4 regions of the Variovorax sp. P4_B11 genome follow, and region 1 is predicted to be linked to each of the others. Evidence: predicted binding sites of a transcription regulator. Region 1 holds the regulator's gene; each other region holds the start of a gene.
The links. Region 1 encodes sigma-54, which starts transcription at its own class of promoters, with help from an activator protein. Its sites were predicted from a motif close to TGGCANGNAANCTGCTTT; they were not measured.
Positions count from the first base shown of each region.

Region 2: AC1DYD_RS14940 (MSMEG_0572/Sll0783 family nitrogen starvation response protein) is a predicted target of sigma-54. The motif match lies at 2,586-2,603, and genes of this name have one in related genera.
Region 3: AC1DYD_RS35085 (ammonium transporter) is a predicted target of sigma-54. The motif match lies at 1,690-1,707, and genes of this name have one in related genera.
Region 4: AC1DYD_RS35160 (CmpA/NrtA family ABC transporter substrate-binding protein) is a predicted target of sigma-54. The motif match lies at 1,951-1,968, and genes of this name have one in related genera.

Region 1 covers NZ_JBFUHO010000010.1:79,834-85,526, forward strand. Annotated here, with positions in the region: gene AC1DYD_RS12395 (YceI family protein) at 1-446, shown strand, start outside; gene AC1DYD_RS12400 (phospholipase D family protein) at 477-2,081, opposite strand; gene AC1DYD_RS12405 (RNA polymerase factor sigma-54) at 2,084-3,664, opposite strand; gene lptB (LPS export ABC transporter ATP-binding protein) at 3,678-4,472, opposite strand; gene lptA (lipopolysaccharide transport periplasmic protein LptA) at 4,469-5,155, opposite strand; gene AC1DYD_RS12420 (thiol:disulfide interchange protein DsbA/DsbL) at 5,281-5,693, opposite strand, start outside.
Region 2 covers NZ_JBFUHO010000014.1:30,954-36,646, reverse strand. Annotated here, with positions in the region: gene AC1DYD_RS14950 (MSMEG_0568 family radical SAM protein) at 1-861, opposite strand, end outside; gene AC1DYD_RS14945 (Nit6803 family nitrilase) at 824-1,894, opposite strand; gene AC1DYD_RS14940 (MSMEG_0572/Sll0783 family nitrogen starvation response protein) at 1,905-2,387, opposite strand; gene AC1DYD_RS14935 (aminotransferase-like domain-containing protein) at 2,727-4,118, shown strand; gene mnmH (tRNA 2-selenouridine(34) synthase MnmH) at 4,280-5,359, opposite strand; gene phnE (phosphonate ABC transporter, permease protein PhnE) at 5,352-5,693, opposite strand, start outside.
Region 3 covers NZ_JBFUHO010000070.1:1,570-7,262, forward strand. Annotated here, with positions in the region: gene pmbA (metalloprotease PmbA) at 1-1,365, shown strand, start outside; gene AC1DYD_RS35085 (ammonium transporter) at 1,779-2,981, shown strand; gene AC1DYD_RS35090 (NUDIX domain-containing protein) at 3,120-3,575, opposite strand; gene AC1DYD_RS35095 (GatB/YqeY domain-containing protein) at 3,578-4,027, opposite strand; gene rpsU (30S ribosomal protein S21) at 4,139-4,351, opposite strand; gene AC1DYD_RS35105 (BaiN/RdsA family NAD(P)/FAD-dependent oxidoreductase) at 4,451-5,689, opposite strand.
Region 4 covers NZ_JBFUHO010000070.1:18,866-24,558, reverse strand. Annotated here, with positions in the region: gene tsaD (tRNA (adenosine(37)-N6)-threonylcarbamoyltransferase complex transferase subunit TsaD) at 1-411, opposite strand, end outside; gene AC1DYD_RS35165 (nitrate- and nitrite sensing domain-containing protein) at 538-1,824, shown strand; gene AC1DYD_RS35160 (CmpA/NrtA family ABC transporter substrate-binding protein) at 2,147-3,391, shown strand; gene ntrB (nitrate ABC transporter permease) at 3,402-4,313, shown strand; gene AC1DYD_RS35150 (ABC transporter ATP-binding protein) at 4,369-5,178, shown strand; gene AC1DYD_RS35145 (ANTAR domain-containing protein) at 5,211-5,693, opposite strand, start outside.

The DNA.
Region 1 (5,693 bases):
CCACCAACCGCGGCCGCTTCAGCACCAAGGACGGCCAGATCAAGATCGACCCGTCGGGCACCGGCGGCAAGGTCGACATCACGATGGACATCAGTTCCATCAACACCGGCGTCGACCTGCTCAACCGCCACCTGCTGAGCAAGGACTTCTTCAACGTCGCCGAGTTTCCGATCGCCCGCTTCGTCGCCGACCGCCTCGACTTCAGCGGCGACAAGGTCACGCAGGTCAACGGCACGCTCACCCTGATGGGCCAGACCCGACCCGTGCTGCTCAAGGCCAACCGCTTCAACTGCTACCTGAGCCCGCTGATCAACCGCCAGATCTGCGGCGGCGACTTCGAGACCACGGTCGAGCGCAGCCAGTGGGGCATCAACTGGGGCCTGGCCTTCGGCTTCGAGGACAAGGTCAGGCTGCTGGTGCAGGTCGAGGCGGTCAACATCCAGTGAAGCGGCGCGCGGGCCCGGGGCCCGCGGGTTCTACAGCAGGCTCTCCGGCGCCAGCGGCGCGAGCAGTTCCAGCATCACGCGGTCCCACAGGCCCGCGTCGGGCTCGACGGTGAGCACCGGGTCGGCACCGTCTTCCATCGTGACCCATTCGAGACCTTCGCTGCCTTCGGCAAAGCGCACCCGGTAGGCGCCCTGCTGCTTCAGCACGTCGAGCAGCTTGAGCATCTGCTGCGCCATCTCGGGGCTGGCGATGAAGAGGCCGATCTCGGTGTTGTGGTTGTCCGAGCGCGGGTCGAAGTTCATCGAACCCAGGAACAGCGCGCGGCGGTCGAAGATCGCCGCCTTCGCATGCAGCCGGCCGACCTGCGAGCCGAACAGCCCGAGCCGCACGCTGCGCTTGGTGCGCGCCGAGCTCAGCTCGTGGATCTCGACGCCGAGGCGCAGCATGTCGGGCCGGTAGCGCCGGTAGCCGGTGTGGACCAGCGGCTCGTCGGTGGCCGCGAGCGAATTGGTGACGACGCTGATCCGGACCCCGCGGCCGCGGACCTCGCGCATCACCTCGAGCCCGGCCTTGCCCGGGATCAGGTAGGGCGACACCAGCGTGACTTCGGAACGCGAGCGCCGCATCTGCTCGATCACGTTGTAGCGCACGCTGTCGACATCGAGCAGCGGCACGCCGCCATAGGACGCGGTCTTGCCGACTACGCGGTCGGGCGCGTCGGCATAGGCCTCGGCCAGGGTCCAGATCAGGTCGAGCCGGGCGCCGTCCTTCAGCTCCGGCCCCAGCGGCGCGTAGCCCAGGACGTCGTTCGGCGCCGGCGGCCGCGGCGCCGGGGTGTTGGCGGGGCCGGTGGCCTGCTCGAAGCGCCGCTGCAGTTCCTCGGGCGTCAGCGAGGAAGCGACCACGGTGCCGATCGGCCGCACGTAGGGGCTGTTCCAGTAGAGATCGAAGAGGCTGCCCAGGCGCTTCGCCAGCGCACCGGCGACGAAGGTGTCGATGTCCAGGAAGTTCGCGCCCGCGGCCTGCGCGAAATATTGGCTGCCGATGTTGCGCCCGCCCGCCACCGCCATCGTGCCGTCGGCGATGAAGAGCTTGTTGTGCATCCGGCGGTTCACGCGGTCGAAGTCGAACAGCGAACGCGAGAAGCGCTGCACCATGCTGCCGCGCCCGGCCGGGAACGGATTGAACAGGCGCAGCTCGAGGTTCGGCGTCGCGGCCAGCGCCAGCAGCAGCTCGTCCTCGCCGGAGGTGTAGAGGTCGTCCATCAAGAGCCGCACGCGCACGCCGCGCAGCGCCGCGTCGCGCAGGCTGCGCAGGAAGTAGCGGCCGGTCTCGTCGTTCTCGATCTGGTAGTACTGGACGTCCAGCGTGCGCTCGGCGCGGCGCGCCAGCTGCAAGCGCGTGTCGAGCGCGAAGTCGCCGCCGGGCATCAGCCGGAAGCCGCTCAGGTCGGGATCGGGCGCGGAGGCCTTGGCGATCCGCCCCAGCGTGGTGGCCGTGGAGGCCGCGATCGCGCTCGATGGCTGGCGCTCGAAATCGGCCGGCAGCATGGCGCAGCCGCCGGCCAGCACGGTCGCCGCCACGAGTGCCGCGCCGAGCCACCCGCGCACCCTCAGGCCCCGGCCGAGAGGCATCGCTAGAGTGCCTTGCGCAGATTGGCCGGCGCGATGCGCAGGGCCTCGCGGTATTTCGCCACCGTGCGGCGCGCGCATTCGATCCCCTGCTCCTTGAGCATCTCGGAGATCTGGCTGTCCGACAGCGGCTTCTTGAGATCCTCGGCGCTGACGAACTGCTTGATCAGCGCCCGCACCGCGGTGCTCGACGCGTTGCCGCCGGTCTCGGTGCCCAGCGCCGAGCCGAAGAAGTACTTGAGCTCGACCGTGCCGTAGGGCGTCGCCATGTACTTGGCGGTGGTCACGCGGCTGATGGTCGACTCGTGCAGGCCGAGCTCGTCGGCGATCTCGCGCAGCACCAGCGGCCGCATCGCCAGCTCGCCGTGCACGAAGAAGCTCTTCTGCCGCTCGACGATCGCGTTCGACACCCGCAGGATGGTGTCGAAGCGCTGCTGGATGTTCTTGATGAACCAGCGCGCCTCCTGCAGCCGCTGCGACAGCGCCTGGCTGCCTTCGCCCTTGTGCTGCTTGAGCGCACCGGCGTAGATGTCGTGCACGCGCAGCCGCGGCATGACCTCGGGGTTCAACATGACGCGGAACTTGGTGTGGGTGCCGTTGCCGATGCGCGTGACGATCACGTCGGGGATCACGACGTTGCGTTCGACGTCGACGAAGCGGCGGCCGGGCTTGGGCTCGAGCCTGGCGATCAGCTGCAGGGCCGCGCGAACCTCTTCCTCGTTGCTGCGCGTGAGGGTCGCGAGACGCTTGAAGTCGCGCCGCGCCAGCAGCTCCATCGGCTGCTTGCAGATCGCAATGGCCGTCTCGCGCACCTGCGCCTCGTCGGCGCTCTCGCCGGGATGCGCCAGCGCGCGCAGCTGGATCGTCAGGCACTCGCCGAGGTTGCGGGCGCCGACACCGACCGGCTCCAGGCTCTGCAGCAGGCCAAGCGCGACCTGGAAGTGGTGCACTAGGTCGTCGAACTGGTCGTTGTCGTCGCCGGCCAGGCCCGAAGCCAGGGCCGGCAGCGAATCCTCGAGGTAGCCGTCGTCGTTGAGCGACTCGATCAGGAAGCGCAGCGCGGCGCAATCGGTCTCGCTGAGCCGCAGGCCCAGCGCCTGCCGGTGCAGGAAGGATTGCAGCGACTCCTGGCTGCGCGCCAGCTCGGTGGCGTCGGTGCGCTCGTCGTCGCCCAGGTTGTTGGTGCGCGCCGGGGCGTCGCCGCCCCATTCGCTGTCGTCGGGCGCCAGGTCGACCGTGCCGTCGCCTTCCCAGTCGGGCTCGGCGTCGACGGCGTCGGCGGTGGCCGTCTCGGTTTCGGACGCGGCGACCGCGACTTCGGCCGGCGCCGATGGGCCCGGCGCGAAATCGCCCTCGACTTCGGCCTGCCGATCCTCGTCGCGCACCGGCGCATCCGCCGATTCCAGGCCGAATTCCTCGCGCGCCGCCTCCTCGGCAGTGCGCTCGAGGAACGGGTTGTCGTCGAGCATCTGTTCGACTTCCTGGCTCAGCTCGAGCGTGGACAGTTGCAGCAGCCGGATCGACTGCTGCAGCTGCGGCGTGAGCGCCAGGTGCTGGGAGACGCGAAGCGAAAGCCCCTGCTTCATCGAGATTGGGCTCCTACATCCGGAAGTGTTCGCCCAGGTACACGCGCCGTACCTCGGCGTTGTCGACGATCTCCGAAGGCGTGCCTTGTGCCAGCACGTGCCCGTCGCTGATGATGAACGCGTGATCGCAGATGCCCAGCGTTTCACGCACGTTGTGGTCGGTGATGAGCACGCCGATGCCGCGCTCCTTCAGGAAGTTGATGATCCGCTGGATCTCGATCACGGCGATCGGGTCGATGCCCGCGAAGGGTTCGTCCAGCAGGATGAAGCGCGGCTGGGTCGCCAGCGCCCGCGCGATCTCGACCCGGCGGCGCTCGCCGCCGGACAGCGACAGCGCCGGCGAATCGCGCAGGTGGTCGACCCGCAGGTCGGCCAGCAGTTCGGCGAGACGCTCTTCCATGCGCGCCTTGCCGAGCGACACCATGCGGCCCTGCTCGTCGGGCTCGCTCTGCAGTTCGAGCACGGCGCGCACGTTTTCCTCGACCGTCAGCTTGCGGAAGATCGAGGCCTCCTGCGGCAGATAGCTCAGGCCCATGCGCGCGCGGCGATGGATCGGCATGTGGGCGATCGGCTCGCCGTCGATCATGATGTCGCCGGCGTCGGCCCGCACCAGCCCGACGATCATGTAGAAGGAGGTGGTCTTGCCGGCGCCGTTGGGGCCCAGCAGGCCGACCACTTCGCCCTTCTGCACGGCCAGCGACACGTCCTTGACGACCTTGCGGCTGCCATAGCTCTTTTGCAGGCTGCGCGCCTCCAGCCGGCTGCCCGGCTGGCCGTCGCTGGCACTGATCCCGGCTGCTTCGATCACTTCTTGAAGTCTCCGCCCAGCGTGGTGGTGGAACGCAGGCTGTTGCCCGGCGCCGGCGTGGCGGCGGGCTTGGCGGCGCCGGCCGCCGGCGCCGCGGCCGGCACGGTCGCCGGCTTGGGCGTCAGGATGGCCTTCACGCGGCCGCTCGGCTGGGTCGCCACGCCGGCGTTCGGCGGCAGCGACGCGCCATTCACCGTGAAAGTGTCGTTGCTCTGGTCGTAGACGATCAGCGGACCGCTGCTCTCGTCGCTGGGCGTGGCGCCGATCAGGCGGCGCATGACCGCGCGGCGGATGAACTTCACATTGTCGGCGCGGCTGTCGTACTCGATGACCTCGCCCTCGCCCTCGATCCACTCGTCGGTGCCGGCATTGCGCTTCTGCTTGAAGTAGGAGAGCTTGCCCGGTTCGGCCGTGACGACGCCGTACTGGTAGCCCTCGGGGTCCTGGCGGACGTCGATGCGCGCGCCGCGGATCTGGATCGTGCCCTTGTTCACCAGCACGTTGCCGGTGAACACGCTGGTCTGCTTGAGGTCGTCGTAGCGCATCGCGTCGGCCTCGATGTTCATCGGCTTGCTCCGGTCAGCCTGCTCGGCCTGGGCCAGCGATGCGAGACCGGCCAGCACGATGGCGAGGAACAGCACGCGCACGGGGCGGCGTAGGAAGGAGAGGGAGGGAGAGGTCATAGAGGCACGAAACTTGCTCTGCGATTGTATGCGTCCCCGGGACGCCACTTGCGCGGCCTTGACGAAAAAGCCCGCGGAAGCGGGCTTCGTGGACGGAAGTCGGGGCGGCCGGACCGCCCGGGCGCTCAGCCCTTGCGGGCCTCGGCGATCAGGAAGTCGACCGTCTGCAGGGCGCGGTCGAGCGAACCGGCGGTGTCGCCGTCGACATACCAGCGGCCGGCGACGCCGAGCGCCGGCACGCCGGCCACCTGGTAGTCGGTCGTGAGCTGCGAGGCGCGCTTGGCCTTGCCGACCACCGAGAACGACTTGAACAGCTCGGCGAACTTCTTCGCGTCGAGGCCCGGCTGCTTCTCGACCCAGGCGAGGATCGCGGCATCGCCGGTCAGGTTCAGGCGCTGCTGGTGGATGGCCTGGAAGATTTTGGGCTGGAATTCGTCGACCTTGCCCATGGCTTCGAGCGCATAGTAGAAGCGCTGCTTGGCCTCGGTGTCGTTGCCGACGAAGGGCACCGGAATGCGCCGGAACGCGACATGCGGCG
Region 2 (5,693 bases), on a different contig from region 1:
CAGCAGGCGCGCGCAGGTCTCCAGGATCGCCTCGCGCGTGTCGCCCAGGCCGGCCAGGATGTAGGTGCTGACCTGGCCGCGGCCGAAGACGCCGACCGCGGCCTCGAAGGCGCTCATGTAGCGCGACACCGGCACGCTCGCCTTGCCGGGCATGATGCGTTCGCGAACCTCGGGCGTCACCGCTTCCAGGTGCATGCCGAGCGTGTCGATGCCGGCCACCTGCATGCGGCGCAACCAGCGGTCGTCGTCGGGCGGCTCGCACTGGCCCTGGATCGGCAGGTCGACCGCCGCCTTGATCGCGAAGGCGCTCTCGCACAGGATCTGCGCGCCGCGGTCGGTGGCGTTCGGCGTGCCGGTGGTCAGCACCATGTGCTTCACGCCGTCGAGCAGCACGGCGGCGCGGGCGACCTCGGCGAGCTGCTCGGGCGTCTTGCGCGCGATGGTCCGGCCGGCCGCCAGCGACTGGCCAATCGCGCAGAACTTGCAGCTCTTGCGCCGGCTCTCGTAGCGGATGCAGGTCTGCAGCACGGTGGTCGCCAGCACGTCGCTGCCGTGCAGGGTCGCGATGTGCGCGTACGGCACGCCGTCGAAGGTCTGCATCGCATAGAAGCGCGGCTGCTTCGGAAAGCTGATGCTGGCGATCGGGATGCTGCCGCGCGTCAGCGTGCTGCGGCCCTGCGCGTCGGGCGCCTGCGCCGTGAAGGGCGAGTTCCAGGCCGTCGAGGTATGGACCGGCACCATGATCGTGTGCCCGTCGACCGTCACGGCCTTGTGGTCCGAGGGGCCGGCGCCGCCGCGGCGGCTGGCCGCCCCGGCACTCGGATCATCCAGCCGCAACCCGAAGGACTGCAGCTCGGTCATCAGTTGGCGGCTCGCTGGCGCGGCTGGATGGGCGATCGTGGTCATGGTGGCTCCCGTGGGCGAGGGTTGAAGATTCGGCGGCGGCCGCGGGCATCGCGAAGGTGGTCGCCGCGGGACGGTCGTTGATGGCCAGACTCAGCAATTCGGGCCGCGCGTAGTGGCCGACCGAATCCATCATCCGTTTGCGCTTGCTGATCAGCGCCATGTCGAGGTCGGCGATCACCATGCCCTCGCCTTCGGTCAGCGGCGGCGCGAGGTGCTTGCCCTCGGGCGAGACGATGGCGGTGTGGCAGCCGCCGCGCAGCGCCTTCTGCAGGCCCGCATCGGGCGTGACGGCGGCGATCTGGGCGTCGGTCAGCCAGCCGGTGGCATTGATCACGAAGCAGCCCGACTCCAGCGCGTGGTGCCGGATCGCCACTTCCATCTGCTCCGCGAAGATCGGGCCGACCAGCGAGCCCGGGAACTGGGCGCAGTGGATCTCTTCGTGCTGGGCCATCAGGCTGTAGCGCGCCAGCGGGTTGTAGTGCTCCCAGCAGGCCAGCGCGCCGACCCGGCCGACGGCCGTGTCGACCACCCGGAGCCCGGCACCGTCGCCCTGGCCCCAGACCATGCGTTCGTGGTACGTCGGCGTGATCTTCCGGCGCTTGAGCGCCAGCGTGCCGTCGGCATCGAACACCAGCTGGGTGTTGTAGAGGCTGCCATGGTCGCGCTCGTTGACGCCGAGCACCACCACGACCCCGCAGGCCCGGGCCCGCTCGGCCACGGCGGCCGTGACCGGGCCCGGCACCACCACCGCGCGCTCCATCAGCCGCAGGTGCGCAGGGCCCTGGAGCACCGGCGGCTGCACGAAGGAGAAGTAGGGGTAGTACGGCACGAAGGTCTCGGGAAAGACCACGATCCGCGCGCCCTTGCCCGCGGCCTCGTCGATCGCTTCGCAGACCCGGGCCAGGGTGCCGTCCGGGTCGTCGAAGTCCGGCGCGATCTGGACCGCGGCGGCCCGCACGCTGCGCGGCGAGAAGGAGCTCGTCGTCATGGCGCTCGCCTTACAGCGTCCAGGTGTCGAGGATGAAGGCGTTGGCCTTGCGGTGCAGCAGCACGATGTCCAGCACGTCGAGCGGGTTGATCGGCACGATGCCGGGGATCAGCGAGCCCTCGCCATGGCCGTAGAGCGCCTGCAGCGCGAAGCGGCAGGCGTAGACCTTGCCGCCTTCCTCCATGAACTTGACGAGCTGCTTGTTGAAGTTCTGGTGGCCCGGGAACGCTTCGTCGCCGAGCGTCGGGAAGCCGCGCTGGACACCCAGCGTCACGCCCGGGCCGTACAGCAGGATGGTGGTTTCGAAACCCTTGCGCTTCAGGCGCGTGGCCTGCAGCAGGTTCACGAAGCCGATCGAGCCTTCGAACGCGACCGTGTGGAAGGTGACCAGGGCCTTCTCGCCCGGATCGGCTTTCACGTCCTCGAAGACCTTCTCTTCGTAATCGACGAGGAAATCGCCGGTGGCGTGGGGTGCGTGGGTGACTTTGGGCATGCTTGCTCCGAAATAAGGATGAATGAAAGGTGCTGCGCGCCCTCTTCTTTCGCATGCGTTGTGCCATCGCCGGTGGCCCTTCATGCGATCAATGCACGATCAATCAGGCGCTGTGCGCGATGCGGGGCTGAAAAAAACTTCGAGGCCCTGTTCCGGGCCTGCCGGGAGCGCCGGGAGCACCGCTTTTCGCACTCAATTGATGCGCTTTTCATGCAATCAATGCACCCGATCAACGGTGCCCGATGCACGGGATCCATGCGACCGGCGGCAAGGAACCGGCACGTTTCGTGCGTTCATCCCCGGCCATCGATGCAATCAACCCATGCGATCAATTCCGCCATGAACAAACTCACCCAGCACTGGCACAAGCGCCTCGAGGCCAGCCCCAAGCCGGCCTATCTGCTGCTCGCCGACCTGATTGCCGACGACATCCGGACCGGGCGCCTGAGCGCGCGCGACCAGTTGCCGACGCTGCGCGACCTGGCGGCGGAACTGCGGCTCAACTACACGACCGTGGCGCGCGGCTATGCCGAAGCGCGCAAGCGCGGATTGATCGATTCGCGCTCGGGCAGCGGCAGCTTCATCCGCGGCGTCAGTCCGAGCCTGCCGCTGCGCGGTGGCGGCGGCGCCGAAATGACGATGAACCTGCCGCCCGAGCCGCAGGATGCGGCGCTCATCGAACGCATGCGCCAGTCGGCCAGCCGCGTGATGGCCGAGGCCGGCCTGTACGAGCTGCTGCGCTACCAGGACTTCGGCGGCTCTGCGCGCGACCGCGAGGCCGGCATGCAATGGATCCGCCCCAGGGTGCCCGACTGCCGGCTCGACCAGATGCTGGTCTGCCCGGGCATCCACAGCGTGCTGACCGCGCTGTTCTCGCAGCTGGCGCGGCCGGGCGAGCTGATCTGCGTCGAGGCGCTGACCTATCCGGGCGTGAAGGCGATCGCCACGCAGCTGGGCATCCAGCTGCACGCGCTGCCGCTCGACGAGGAAGGCCCGATGGGCGAATCCTTCGAGCACGCCTGCAAGACGCTCAAGCCCAAGGCGCTCTATTGCAACCCGACGCTCAACAACCCGACCACCGCCACCATCTCGCGCGCCCGGCGCGAGGCCCTGGCCGACATCGCGCTGCGCTACGCGATCCCGATCATCGAGGACGACGCCTACGCCCTGCTGCCGCGCCAGGTCCCGCCCGCGATCGCCACCCTGGCGCCGGAGCTGACCTACTACATCACCGGCTTCTCGAAAACGCTGGGCGCGGGGCTGCGCAACGCCTACGTGCGGTCGCCGGGCGCGCGGCAGTCGCAGCGGCTGGCCGGCGCACTGCGCGCGACCACCGTGATGGCCTCGCCGATCACCAACGCACTGGCCACGCTGTGGGTGGAGGACGGCACCGCCGACGCGATGCTGCAGGCGATCCGCAACGAGTCGGGCGTGCGCCAGGCGCTGGCGGCCCGCCACCTGGGGGCGCACGGCATCGCCGCGCAGAGCGAAGGCTTCCACCTATGGCTGCCGCTGAGCTCGGCCTGGAGCACGGTGGAGTTCGCCTCCTACCTGCGCTCGCAGAACGTCGGCGTGGTCGCCAGCGCGGCCTTCTCGACCGACGGCTCACCGCCCGAGGCGGTACGGATCTGCCTGGGCGGACCGATGTCGCGCGACGAATGCGACCGTGCCCTGCACCTGATCGCCGACACGCTGGCCCACCCGCGGCATCCGCACGCCACGGTCATGTAGCCGTGGGGCTCGGTCGCCGGACGCTTCGGCCGATCGCGGGCGCCACCCCACGGCGGCGATCCTTGCGGATCAGTTCTCGCACGTATTCGCTGCAGGTGCGTCGCCGCGCTGCGCGACTTGCTCATCCACGAAGGCCTCCAGCGAATCGGGAAGCGAAATGTTCACCGCGCCTGCGCCATCTCACCAGCCAGAATCGCTTCGGCCACCGCCTCGATCCCCGCGTCCGTCAGGTCGCCGGCCGCGACCTTCACCCGCTGCGGCCAGCGGCTGAAGTGCTTCGCCTGCGAGCGCTCGTAGTGCGGGTCGTAGTGCAGCGCCATCAGCTCCGCGAACAGCGGCGCCAGCTCGCCCTCGAGCGCCCACTGCTGCCAGCGCTCCACCACCGCCTTGCCCTGCAGTTCCTTGAGCTTGCCGAGCTGGCCGGCCAAGGCCTCACGGTCGTCGCCGAGGTAGGCGTAGTCGCGCAGCAGATAGGCCAGTCGGGCCTCCGGATCGGCCTGCACCTCGATGCAGTCGGACTCGCGCATGCGCGCTATCAGCGGGATCGGCAGCGACAGCCGGCCGATGCGCGCGCTCTCGCCTTCCACATACAGCGGCCGCGACAAGTCCAGCCCATCGAAGCAGGTCGCGATGCGGGTCTCGAACTGCTTCTGCGAAGGCTGCGGCACGCCGGGCAAGGCGCCCAGCAGGGAGCCCTTGTGGCGGGCGTCGTGCTCGAGGTCGAGCACCTGCTCGCCGCGCGCGGCCAGCGCCTGCAGCACGCGCGTCTTGGCACTGCCGGTGGCGCCGCAGATCACGCGCAGCTGGAGCTGCGGGCAGATCGCCTCGATCTGCGCCAGCACATGATGGCGAAAGCTCTTGTAGCCGCCGGCCAGTTGCTGCGCGTCCCAGCCGACCAGCCGCAGCCAGGTCACCATCGAGCCGCTGCGCAAGCCGCCGCGCCAGCAATAGACCAGCGGCTTCCAGTTCGCGGGCCGGTCGGCGAATTGCTCGCGCAGATGGCGCGCCAGGTTGGCGGCGACCATCGCGCTGCCGACCCGGCGGGCCTCGAAGGCGCCGGTCTGCTTGTAGAGCGTGCCGACGATGCGGCGCTCCTCGTCGTCGAGCACCGGACAGTTGATCGCGCCCGGAATGTGATCGAGCGCGAACTCGGCCGGCGAGCGGGCGTCGATCAGGGTGTCGAAGGCGGGGATGTCGGCCACCCGCGTCGGCGGGCGCTGCCGCTTGTCGTCGTCACGCATAGGCCGGCCCCAGGCCACGGCGCAGCCGGGCGCTCGCCATGTCCACCAGCGCCACCAGGCCGAACATCGCGACCAGCACGGTCATCGCCTGTGGTTGCTGGAAGATCGACAGGTGGAAGTAAAGCAGCTGCCCCAGTCCGCCGCCGCCGACGAAGCCCAGCACGGTGGCCATTCGAATGTTCATCTCCCAACGATACAACGTGTAGGCCACCCACTGCGGCAGAACAAGCGGCAGGCTGCCGTAGCCGAAGGCCGCGACCGCGCCCGAGCCGCTCAGGCGCAGTGCCTGCTCGGGCGCACGCGGCGCATTCTCGAGGCTCTCGGCGAACAGCCG
Region 3 (5,693 bases), on a different contig from region 1:
ACATCTTCATCGCGCGCCGACTCCGGCTTCGCCTACAGCCGTCCCTTCTTCGAAAACCTGGTCGATTCCGCCTTGGCGCATGCCAAGAAGCTCGGAGCGACCGATGCCGGCGCGGAGGCGTCCGAAGGCTGCGGCCTGAGCGTCTCGGTGCGCAAGGGCGAGCTCGAGAACGTCGAGCGCAACCGCGACAAGTCGCTCGGCGTCACGGTCTACGTCGGCCATCGCCGCGGCAACGCCAGCACCTCCGACTTCTCCGAGGCCGCCATCGCGCAGACCGTGCAGGCGGCCTATGACATCGCCCGCTTCACGGCCGAAGACCCGGTCAGCGGCCTGCCCGACGAGGCCGACATCGCCAAGGAGCAGCCCGACCTCGACCTGTTCCATCCCTGGGACATCAGCAGTGAGCAGGCGGCCCGGCTGGCGCTCGAATGCGAGGCGGCGGCCCTCTCGACCGACAAGCGCATCACCAACAGCGAAGGCGCCGGCGTCTCGGCGCAACAGAGCCATTTCTTCAGTGCCCACACGCGGGGCTTCCGCGGCGGCTACGCGAGTTCGCGCCATTCGATCTCGGTGGCGCCGATCGCCGGCCGCGGCGACGACATGCAGCGCGACGCCTGGTACAGCTCGATGCGCTCGGCCGACGAGCTCGCGAGTCCCGCGGCGGTGGGCCGCTACGCCGCCGAACGTGCGCTCAGCCGCCTCAAGTCGCGAAAGATCAAGACCACCGAATGCCCGGTGCTGTTCGAGTCGCCGCTGGCGGCCGGCCTGCTGGGCGGCCTGGTGCAGGCCACCAGCGGCGGTGCGCTCTACCGCAAGAGCAGCTTCCTGCTCGATTCGCTGGGCAAGAAGGTGCTGCCCAAGCACATCGACGTGGTCGAGGATCCGCACGTGCCGCGCGGCAAGGGCAGCTCGCCCTTCGACGACGAAGGCGTGACGACGCGCAAGCGCAAGGTGGTCGACGCCGGACGGCTCGAGGGTTATTTCCTCAGCACCTATTCGGCCCGCAAGCTGGGCATGAAGACCACCGGCAATGCCGGCGGCTCGCACAATTTGACGCTGACTTCCCGCCTGACGAAAAAGGACGACGATCTCGACGCCATGCTGGCCAAGCTCGGCACCGGCCTGCTGGTGATCGAGCTGATGGGGCAGGGGGTCAACTACGTCACCGGCGATTATTCGCGCGGCGCCAGCGGCTTCTGGGTCGAGAAGGGCCGGATCGCGTTCCCGGTGCAGGAGATCACGATCGCCGGCAATCTCAAGGACATGCTGCTGGGCATCGAGGCGGTGGGGGCCGATGCCTACAACTACGGCGCCAAGACCACCGGTTCCGTGCTGGTCAACCGCATGAAGGTCGCGGGGGCATAGGCTCGCCCCCAGGTTGCCCGGCACTTCGTGTCCGGGCGCCCACCCCCTACCGGGGGCAACACCAGCGGCCTGGCAAAGCCAGATCCGCGGTGTTTCACCAACGGGCCTGGCTGCGCCGGCCAAAGCGATCGGCGCAGTGGTTGTCCTAGGCTGCGCGCAGCGCGCCTGTTCGTGAGCAGTCGCGGAACCGGCTTCGCCGGGCCGCTGACTGTGCCCCCGGCAGGGGGTGGGCGCCGACACGAAGTGCCGGGCAACCTGGGGGCGAGCCACATTTCTGTGCGCTGTGCACGATATGGAGCGTGAGGCACCGCAGTGAAGCGTGTTTGGCACCATTTTTGCTTCCTGGTGACGCGCCAGCCCTTGATTCAGGGCTGAATGCACCACATCGACGCAAACTTCAAAAAACAAACTTCATGGACGCACTGACTCGGGGCGCGAACGCGCTATTTCTTCTTCTGGGCGCCATCATGGTGTTGTCGATGCATGCGGGCTTCGCCTTTCTCGAACTGGGCACGGTACGCAAGAAGAACCAGGTCAACGCGCTGGTCAAGATCCTGGTCGATTTCTCGGTCTCGACCATCGTCTACTTCCTGGTCGGCTTCGGCGTCGCCTATGGCACGCACTTCTTCGTCGGCGCCGATCAGCTGGCGCTCGGCAGCGGCTTCGAGCTGGTGCGCTTCTTCTTCCTGCTCACCTTTGCCGCCGCGATCCCGGCGATCATCTCGGGCGGCATCGCGGAACGCGCCAAGTTCTGGCCGCAGCTGATCGCCACGGCGGTCATCGTGGGCTTCGTCTACCCGCTGTACGAGGGCATTGCCTGGAACCGGGCCTTCGGCATCCAGGACTGGCTGGTCCGGGCGACCGGCAATGAATTCCATGACTTCGCGGGCTCGGTCGTGGTCCACGCGATGGGCGGCTGGCTCGCGTTGCCGGCGGTGCTGCTGCTGGGCGCGCGCCGCAACCGCTACCGCGGCGACGGCTCGCTGAGCGCCCATCCGCCATCGAACATCCCGTTCCTGGCCCTCGGCGCCTGGGTCCTGTGCGTCGGCTGGTTCGGCTTCAACGTGATGAGCGCGCAGACGATCGACAAGATCTCCGGCCTGGTGGCGGTGAATTCGCTGATGGCGATGGTGGGCGGCACGCTGGTGGCGCTGGCGCTGGGCAAGAACGATCCGGGCTTCGTCTACAACGGCCCGCTGGCCGGCCTGGTGGCCGTCTGTGCGGGCTCGGACCTGATGCACCCGATCGGCGCGCTGGTGGCGGGTGGCGTGGCCGGCGCGATCTTCGTCAAGCTCTTCACCCTCACGCAGAACAAATGGAAGATCGACGACGTGCTCGGCGTCTGGCCGCTCCACGGCTTGTGCGGCACCTGGGGCGGCATCGCGGCGGGCATCTTCGGCAGCCGGGCGCTGGGCGGCATCGGCGGCGTGAACCTGTGGGCCCAGCTCATCGGCGTGGTGATCGGCGTGGGGTGGGCGCTGGTGGCGGGCGGCGCGGTGTACGGCGTGCTGCAGGCCACGCTCGGACTGCGCCTGTCGCAGGAAGAGGAATACGAGGGGGCCGATTTGTCGATCCACCACATCAGTGCCACGCCCGAGCGCGAAGCCAATTGGTGACTCGCCCCCAGGTCGGGCTCACTGCGTGTAGCCCTCCCACCCCCTACCGGGGGCAACACCGGTGGCCCGGCGAAGCCGGTTCCACGGTGTTTCACCAACGGGCCTGGCTGCACCGGCCGGGCCCGCGCGGAATGCGGCTCAGGGCAGAAGGGCGGCGCGGACTTTTTCGATCACCCGGACGTAGGGGGCTGCGAAGTCGTCCAGCGGGGCGTCGGGCGCCAGCCAGCTGAAGCTGAAGACCAGGCCGTCTTCCTCGGGGCTGCCCGAGGCGACATGTTCGAAGCTTTCGGGCAGCGGCGCTTCGGCGCGCATCAGGTACAGGTGCCAGAGCTGCGGGTGGCGGTGCTTGTTGCCTTCGATGCCGGCCTCGCAGCAGCGGTCGATGGTGCCCAGCGGCAGCAGTTCACCCAGGTAGTCGATGCCGGATTCCTCCAGCAGTTCGCGCCGTACCGCGTCCTCGGGCGCTTCCCCGGCCTCGACGGTGCCCTTGGGCAACTGCATGCTCCGGTCCTCGGGGTGATGGAACACCAGCAGCCGACCCTGGACGTCGACCAGGCAGGCGCAGGCCTTGAGGACCGGGCTTGCCTTCGCCACGCTCAGGCGCCCGAGAGCGCGGCCTTGACGGCGGCGCTGACCTGGCCCATGTCGGCCTTGCCGGCCAGCCGGGTCTTGACTGCGCCCATGACCTTGCCCATGTCGCCCGGGCCCTTGGCGCCGAGTTCGGCGACGATCGCCTTGACCTCGACCGCGACCTCGTCGGCGCTCATGCGCTGCGGCAGGTAGACCTCCAACACCTTGATCTCGGCCGCTTCCTTGTCGGCCAGGTCGGTGCGTCCGCCCTGGGTGAAGGCGGCGACCGAGTCCTTGCGCTGCTTGACCAGCTTGTCGACGATCGCGACGACCATCGCGTCATCGAGTTCGATCCGCTCGTCGACTTCTTTCTGCTTGAGGGCCGCGAGCAGCAGGCGGATGGGACCCAGGCGCTCGGAGTCCTTGGCGCGCATCGCGGTCTTCATGTCTTCGGTGATCTGGTCCTTGAGGCTCATGGCAGGCTTTCGTTGATGGAGCGAAAAACAAAAGCCGCGGCAGGGTTTCCCTGGCGCGGCTCGATCCGGGTTGAACCGGGCGGTGGCCGTGAAGCCAACGCTGCGAAGTGCTTAGTACAGCTTCTTCGGGAGCTGCATGCTGCGCACGCGCTTGTAGTGGCGCTTGACGGCCGCGGCCTTCTTGCGCTTGCGCTCGGCGGTCGGCTTCTCGTAGAACTCGCGAGCGCGCAGGTCGGTCAGCAGGCCGAGCTTTTCGATGGTGCGCTTGAAGCGGCGCAGTGCGACGTCGAAGGGCTCGTTTTCTTTTACGCGGATGGTGGTCATTGAAGGATCGGTTGGTTCAATTTGGCCAGGGGAGATCGAGGCCCCGGGCCGGGGTTCCTCAACTGAAAAATGGGGTGGGCCGTTGAGGGGAGGCCGAAGTTAGCCCAACATTATAGCGTCAGCTTTGCCTTCCGGCGCCAGTGCCTGTGCACAGGCGTGAGCGCTGGCCCACGCCCACTGGAAGTTGTAACCGCCGAGCCAGCCCGTGACGTCCACCACCTCGCCGATGAAGTAGAGGCCGGGCTGCTTCGATTCCAGGGTCTGGGACGAGAGGTCGCGGGTGTCGACGCCGCCGGCCGTCACTTCGGCCTTCTTGTAGCCTTCGGTGCCGCTGGGCGTGATCTGCCAGCGCGCGATGCGTTCCGCCAGGGCGGCCAGCGCCCGGTCGGCGGCTTCGTTGATCGGGCGCTGTAGAGCGGCGTCCTGGCCGACCCAGGCGTCGGCCAGCCGGGAGGGCACCCAGGCGGCCAATTCATTCCCGATCCGCTTGCGGGAGCGCTGCTTGGCCTCGCCGAGGGCGGCCGCGACGTCGGTGCCGGGGGCGAAGTCGAGGGTCAGCGGCGCGCCGGGCTTCCAGTAGCTCGAGATCTGCAGCACCGCCGGCCCCGACAGGCCGCGGTGCGTGAACAGCAGGTCCTCGTGGAAGCTCATGCGCTCCTTCTTGCTGCCGGTCTCGATCTGCACCGGCAGCGCGAGGCCGGCCAGGCCCGCGTAGGGCTCCCAGGCCTCGCCGCCGAAGGTCAGCGGCACCAGGGCCGGCCGCGGCGCGACCACGCGCAGGCCGAATTGGGCCGCGATGCGATAGCCGAAGTCGCTGGCGCCGATCTGCGGGATCGAGAGGCCGCCGGTGGCGATGACGAGGCGAGGCGACTTCATGGTGCCGCGACTGGTTTCGAGGCCGTAGCCGCCTTCTGCCGACCAGGCGATCCCGCCGACGCTGCAGGGCTGCCAGTGGGTCACGCCGCCGGCCGCGCATTCGGCCAGCAGCATGTCGATGATCTGCTGCGACGGGCCATCGCAGAACAGCTGGCCCTTGTGCTTTTCGTGGAAGGCAATGCCATGGCGCTGGACGAGGGCGATGAACTGCTGCGGCGTGTAGCGCGACAGGGCCGAGCGGCAGAAGTTCGGGTTGTCGCCGATGAAGTGCCGCTGCGGCGAGCGCACGTCGAGGTCGCGGTTGGTGAAGTTCGCGCGGCCGCCGCCCGAGATGCGGATCTTCTCGGCGATGCGCTCGCCATGGTCGAGCAGCAGCACCTTCAGGCCGCGCTGGCCTGCGAGGCTGGCGCAGAAGAGGCCGGCAGCGCCGGCGCCGATGACAACGACGTCGAAGGCGTTCAAACGG
Region 4 (5,693 bases), on a different contig from region 1:
CAGCGCGACGAAGGGGAACTCGGGCGGATCGGCGCTCAGGAAAGGCGACAGCAGGTGGCCTTCGAGGTGATGCACGCCGAGCACCGGCTTGCCGAGCGCTGCACCCAGCGCACAGGCCACGCCGGCGCCGACCAGCAGCGCGCCCGCCAGGCCGGGGCCGCGCGTGTAGGCGACGACGTCGACTTCGGACAGCCGGCGGCCGGCTTCAGAGAACACCGTCTCGGTCAGCGGCAGGACGCGGCGGATGTGATCCCGGCTCGCCAGTTCGGGCACCACGCCGCCGTAGGCCTGGTGCATGGCGATCTGGCTGTGCAGCGCGTGCGCGGCCAGGCGCGGCAATCCGCTGGCGCCGGCCTCGACCAGCGCCACGCCCGTTTCGTCGCAGGAGGATTCGATTCCCAGTACAAGCATGGTGCGAGTGTAGGCGGGGCATGCAGTCGGGGCACGGATGTTGCTCGATAGGCTCGCCCCCAGGGTTGGCTCGATGCCTGCCCGCCCGGGGACCTATTGGACGCAGATGGAAGTCGAAACACCACGATGAAATCCGGTTTGAGCTTCCTGGTCGGCGCGCTGCGTTGCGAAATCGACGCGCTGGAACAGCTTGCGCGCACCAGCGAACTGGTGGCGACGATCGGCCGGCTGGTCCATGCCTTGCAGCGCGAACGCGGCATTTCGAATGTGCTGCTGGCCTCGCGCGGCCAGCGCTTCGCCCCGCAGCGCGAGGAGCAGATCGCCGAATGCCTGCGGCTGGAAGAAGCCGTGCGCCTGGCCTTCGACCAGCTTGATGCCGAAGGCGGCCGCGTCGGCAATGGCGCCCGGCTGTTCAGCCGCATCGCCTGGGTGCTGCCGGGGCTGGACGCTCTGCCCGAGCTGCGCCGCCGCATCGGCGCGCTGGAGCTCGACGCCGGCCGTTCGACCGCGGCCTTCGTCAAGCTGGTCGCCGGCCTGATCGCGGTGGTGTTCGAGGCCGCCGACGGCGCCACCGACCCGGAAATCTCGCGCCGCCTGGTGGCGCTGTTCAATTTCATGCAGGGCAAGGAATTCGCGGGCCAGGAACGGGCCTGCGGCGCCGCGGCCTTCGCTTCCGGCCGCAACGATGCGGCGCGCCAGCAGCAGTGGCTGCACCTGATCGCCTCGCAGGAGCATTGCTTCCAGCTCTTCACCGACTTCGCAGCCCCCGGACTGACGCAGGCCTGGGGCGCGCTCCAGGCCCCCGCCCAGCTGGCCGAACAGGAGCGCATGCGCCGCATCGCCTGCGCGGCACCGGCCGGCGTGGCGCTCGACAGCGAGCTGAGCCAGGCCTGGTTCGACTGCTGCTCGCGCCGCATCGACGCCATGCAGGCCATCGAGGAACGGCTGGCCTCCGACCTGCGGCAGCTCTGCATGCAGAAGACCGCGCAGGCCCGCAAGGAATTGCAGGCCCACGAAACCCTGCTCGCCAGCCTGCAGGGCGAGAACGGGACGGCGGCGGACTTCTTTCTCGATGCGGTCGCCATGCCGGACGCCACGCCCTCGCCGTCTTCGCCGGCCGCCGGCGCGACCTACGGCCGACAGCTCGAACGATCGATTCTCGACATGGTGCAGGAACAGTCGCGCCGGCTTCAGGCCATGGGCGACGAGCTCGACACCGTGCGCGCCGCCCTCAACGAGCGCAAGCTGGTCGAGCGCGCCAAGGGCCTCCTGATGGCCCATCGCCGCATCAGCGAGGAGGAGGCGCACAAGATGCTGCGCCAGACCGCGATGAACCAGGGACGGCGGCTGGTCGAGGTCGCCGAATCGGTGCTCGCGATGGCCGAGTACCTGCCCGCCGACCGGGCTTCCTGAGTGCGCCGAACACCCGGAATGGTGCGCCGCACAAGCGCTGCGCAGCACAGGATTTCGCCCCTGGATTCCAGCAAAATCGAGTCCTGACGCGCCTTCAATGCTCTCATTTGCATAGCATCCAATGGCTGGCACGTCACTTGCTTGCTTTCCACGCATAGACCAACGAAGGTCTTCAGGCAGGCGGCACCCAACGGCGGATGCGGCCCGCCGAACCGGACAAAGGCGTCCTTGTCTCGCACGGGCTCGACTCAGAGCAGCCCGTGCGCGGTAAGGGCGCCTTTTTGTTTTTCCGAATCGATTCTTCATTTCCGGAGTACGCCCCATGACCGAAGCGCTGAAACACAAACTGAGTCGCCGCCGAGTACTGCAGGCCGCCGCCGCGGGCGTGGTCGGCCTCGACCCTGCGCTGCGCGCCGCCGTCTGGGCCCAGGGCTCGGACAAGCCCGAGAAGGAGGAAGTCAAGATCGGCTTCATCCCGCTGACCGACTGCGCCAGCGTCGTGATGGCCTCGGTGCTCGGCATCGACAAGAAGTACGGCGTCAAGATCGTGCCGAGCAAGGAAGCCAGTTGGGCCGGCGTGCGCGACAAGCTGGTCAACGGCGAACTCGACTTCGCCCATGTGCTGTACGGCCTGGTCTACGGCGTGCACCTGGGGATCGGCGGTCCGAAGAAGGACATGGCGGTGCTCATGACCCTCAACAACAACGGCCAGGCGATCACGCTGTCGAAGAAGCTGGCCGACAAGGGGGTGGTCGACGGCGCCTCGCTGGCCAAGGTCATGGCCAAGGAGAAGGCCGAATACACCTTCGCCCAGACCTTCCCCACCGGCACCCACGCGATGTGGCTGTACTACTGGATGGCCGCCAACGGCATCAACCCGCTGAAGGACGCCAAGGTCATCACCGTGCCGCCGCCGCAGATGGTGGCCAACATGCGGGTCGGCAACATGGACGGCTACTGCGTGGGCGAGCCCTGGGGCCAGCGCGCGATCATGGACGGCATCGGCATCACGGCAATCACGACGCAGGACATCTGGAAGGACCATCCCGAGAAGGTGCTCGGCACCACCGCCGACTTCGTGAAGAAGTACCCGAACACGGCACGCGCCGTGACCGCCGCGATCCTCGAGGCCGGCAAGTGGATCGACGCCGGCCTGCAGAACAAGAACAAGATGGCCGAGACCATCGCCGACAAGAGCTACGTCAACACCAGCGTGGACGCGATCAACCAGCGCATCCTGGGCCGCTACACCAACGGCCTCGGCAAGAACTGGGACGACCCCAACTACATGAAGTTCTACGCCGACGGCGCGGTCAGCTACCCGTACCTGTCGGACGGCATGTGGTTCCTGACCCAGCACAAGCGCTGGGGCCTGCTGAAGGAACACCCCGACTACCTGCAGGTGGCGACGCAGATCAACCAGATCGAGATCTACAAGCAGGCCGCCGCCGCCACCAAGACCGCGGTGCCGAAGGAGACGATGCGCAGCAGCAAGTTGTTCGACGGCGTCGTCTGGGACGGCAAGAACCCGAAGCAGTACGCCGATTCGTTCAAGGTCCATGCCTGAGGAGCCCGCCATGGTCAGTGCCGTCTTCCATTCCCCCCTCGAGGCCAAGCCGGTGGTCCCGGCCGCCAAGGTTGTCACCCACGCCGCGAGGCCCGCGGCCGCGCCGGCTGCCGTCGAACCGGCGCCGCGCACGCCGCGCGACTTCCGCGCCGTGTGGCTGCGCGTGCTGCCGCCGCTGCTGGGCTTCGCGCTGCTGGTCCTGGTCTGGGAACTGGTGGCGCTGAAGAGCACCACCGGCTTTCCGTCGCCGCTGGCGACCTGGCAGCAGGCGCTCACGGTCTTCAGCGATCCGTTCTACAGCAAGGGCCCGAACGACCAGGGCGTGGGCTGGAACGTGCTCTCGTCGCTGCAGCGCGTCGCGCTGGGCTTCGGCCTGGCGGCCGCGGTCGGCATTCCGGCCGGCTTCGCGATCGGGCGCTTCGAGTTCCTCTCGCGCATGTTCAACCCGCTCATCAGCCTGTTGCGGCCGGTGTCGCCGCTGGCCTGGCTGCCGATCGGCCTGCTGGTGTTCAAGGGCGCCAACCCGGCCGCGATCTGGACCATCTTCATCTGCTCGATCTGGCCGATGATCATCAACACCGCGGTCGGCGTGCAGCGCGTGCCGAGCGACTACATGAATGTCGCCAAGGTGCTGAACCTCAGCGAATGGAAGATCTTCACCAAGATCCTGTTCCCGGCCGTGTTGCCCTACATGCTGACCGGCGTGCGGCTGGCGGTCGGCACCGCCTGGCTGGTGATCGTGGCGGCCGAGATGCTGACCGGCGGCGTCGGCATCGGCTTCTGGGTCTGGGACGAGTGGAACAACCTCAACGTCGCCAACATCATCATCGCGATCTTCGTCATCGGCATCGTCGGCCTGGTGCTCGAGTTCGCGCTCATCAGGATCGCCACCGCGTTCACGTTCGAGGAGGTGAAATCATGAGTCGCACGGCCGCTCCGAAGACGAATACCGCAGCGCTGCTGCGCGGAGGTTTCCAATGAATGACGACAACAAGTACATCGAGATCCAGGGCGTCGAGCAGCGCTTCAAGACCGCCAAGGGCAGCTTCCTGGCGCTGCGCGACGTCAACCTGCAGGTCGCCAAGGGCGAGTTCATCACGCTGATCGGCCACTCGGGCTGCGGCAAGTCGACGCTGCTGAACCTGATCGCCGGCCTGACGACACCGACCCAGGGCGTGCTGCTGTGCGCCAACCGCGAGATCAAGGGCCCGGGGCCGGAGCGCGCGGTGGTGTTCCAGAACCATTCGCTGCTGCCCTGGCTCACCTGCTACGAGAACGTCTACCTGGCCGTCGAGCGGGTGTTCGCGGCGACCGAGAACAAGGCGCAGCTCAAGGCCCGCACCGAAGCGGCACTGGCCTTGGTCGGCCTCGCGCCGGCGGCGCAGAAGCGCCCGGGCGAGATCTCGGGTGGCATGAAGCAGCGCGTCGGCATCGCCCGTGCGCTGTCGATGGAACCCAAGGTGCTGCTGATGGACGAGCCCTTCGGCGCCCTCGATGCGCTGACCCGCGCCAAGCTGCAGGACGAACTGCTCGCGATCGTGCAGAAGACCCGCAGCACGGTGGTGATGGTGACGCACGATGTCGACGAAGCCGTGCTGCTGTCCGACCGCATCGTGATGCTGACCAACGGCCCGGCCGCCACCATCGGCGAGGTGCTGGCGGTCGACATTCCGCGGCCGCGCAACCGGGTCGAGCTGGCCGAGGATCCGGTCTACGTGCATGCGCGCAAGGCCGTGATCGACTTCCTCTACACGCGCCAGGCGCACGTGGAGAAGGTCGCGGCCTGAGCCGGCGATCTCGGCCTGCGGCGCACCGGGAGTCAGGACATGATGACCTGCAAGCTGTGCTCGTACGAGGCCGTGAGACGCTCGAAGGTGTCGACCAGCGCGTCGCTGGCACGCACCAGCGAGGCCCGGCCCTCGGCGCTGTCGGCGCTGCGCACGCCGTGCATCAGGTGCAGCCATTCGTCGCGCGCGATCGCCAGCGCGGCACGGATCTCGGGCGAACTCAGCGGCGCCGCCTCGAGCTCGCGCAACGCGGCCTCGAATTCGTCCATGGTCGCAGCCAGCCGCTCCTGTGACGCCGGCACGGCCAGCAGCGAGGCCAGCAGCGCGTCCTTCGCCAGCCGCTGCGCACGCATCCGCTGCCGGCCGCAGATATTGACGATGCGCAGCGCCCGGCGGGCGCCGGAGGCTTCGAGCGCCTCGGTCAGCGCTTCGGCGGCCATCCGCAGCGCTTCGGCCCGGGCATCGACCGCGGCCAGCGCCGGCAGCGCCAGCCGCGCCGCGAGCGCCGTCTCCAG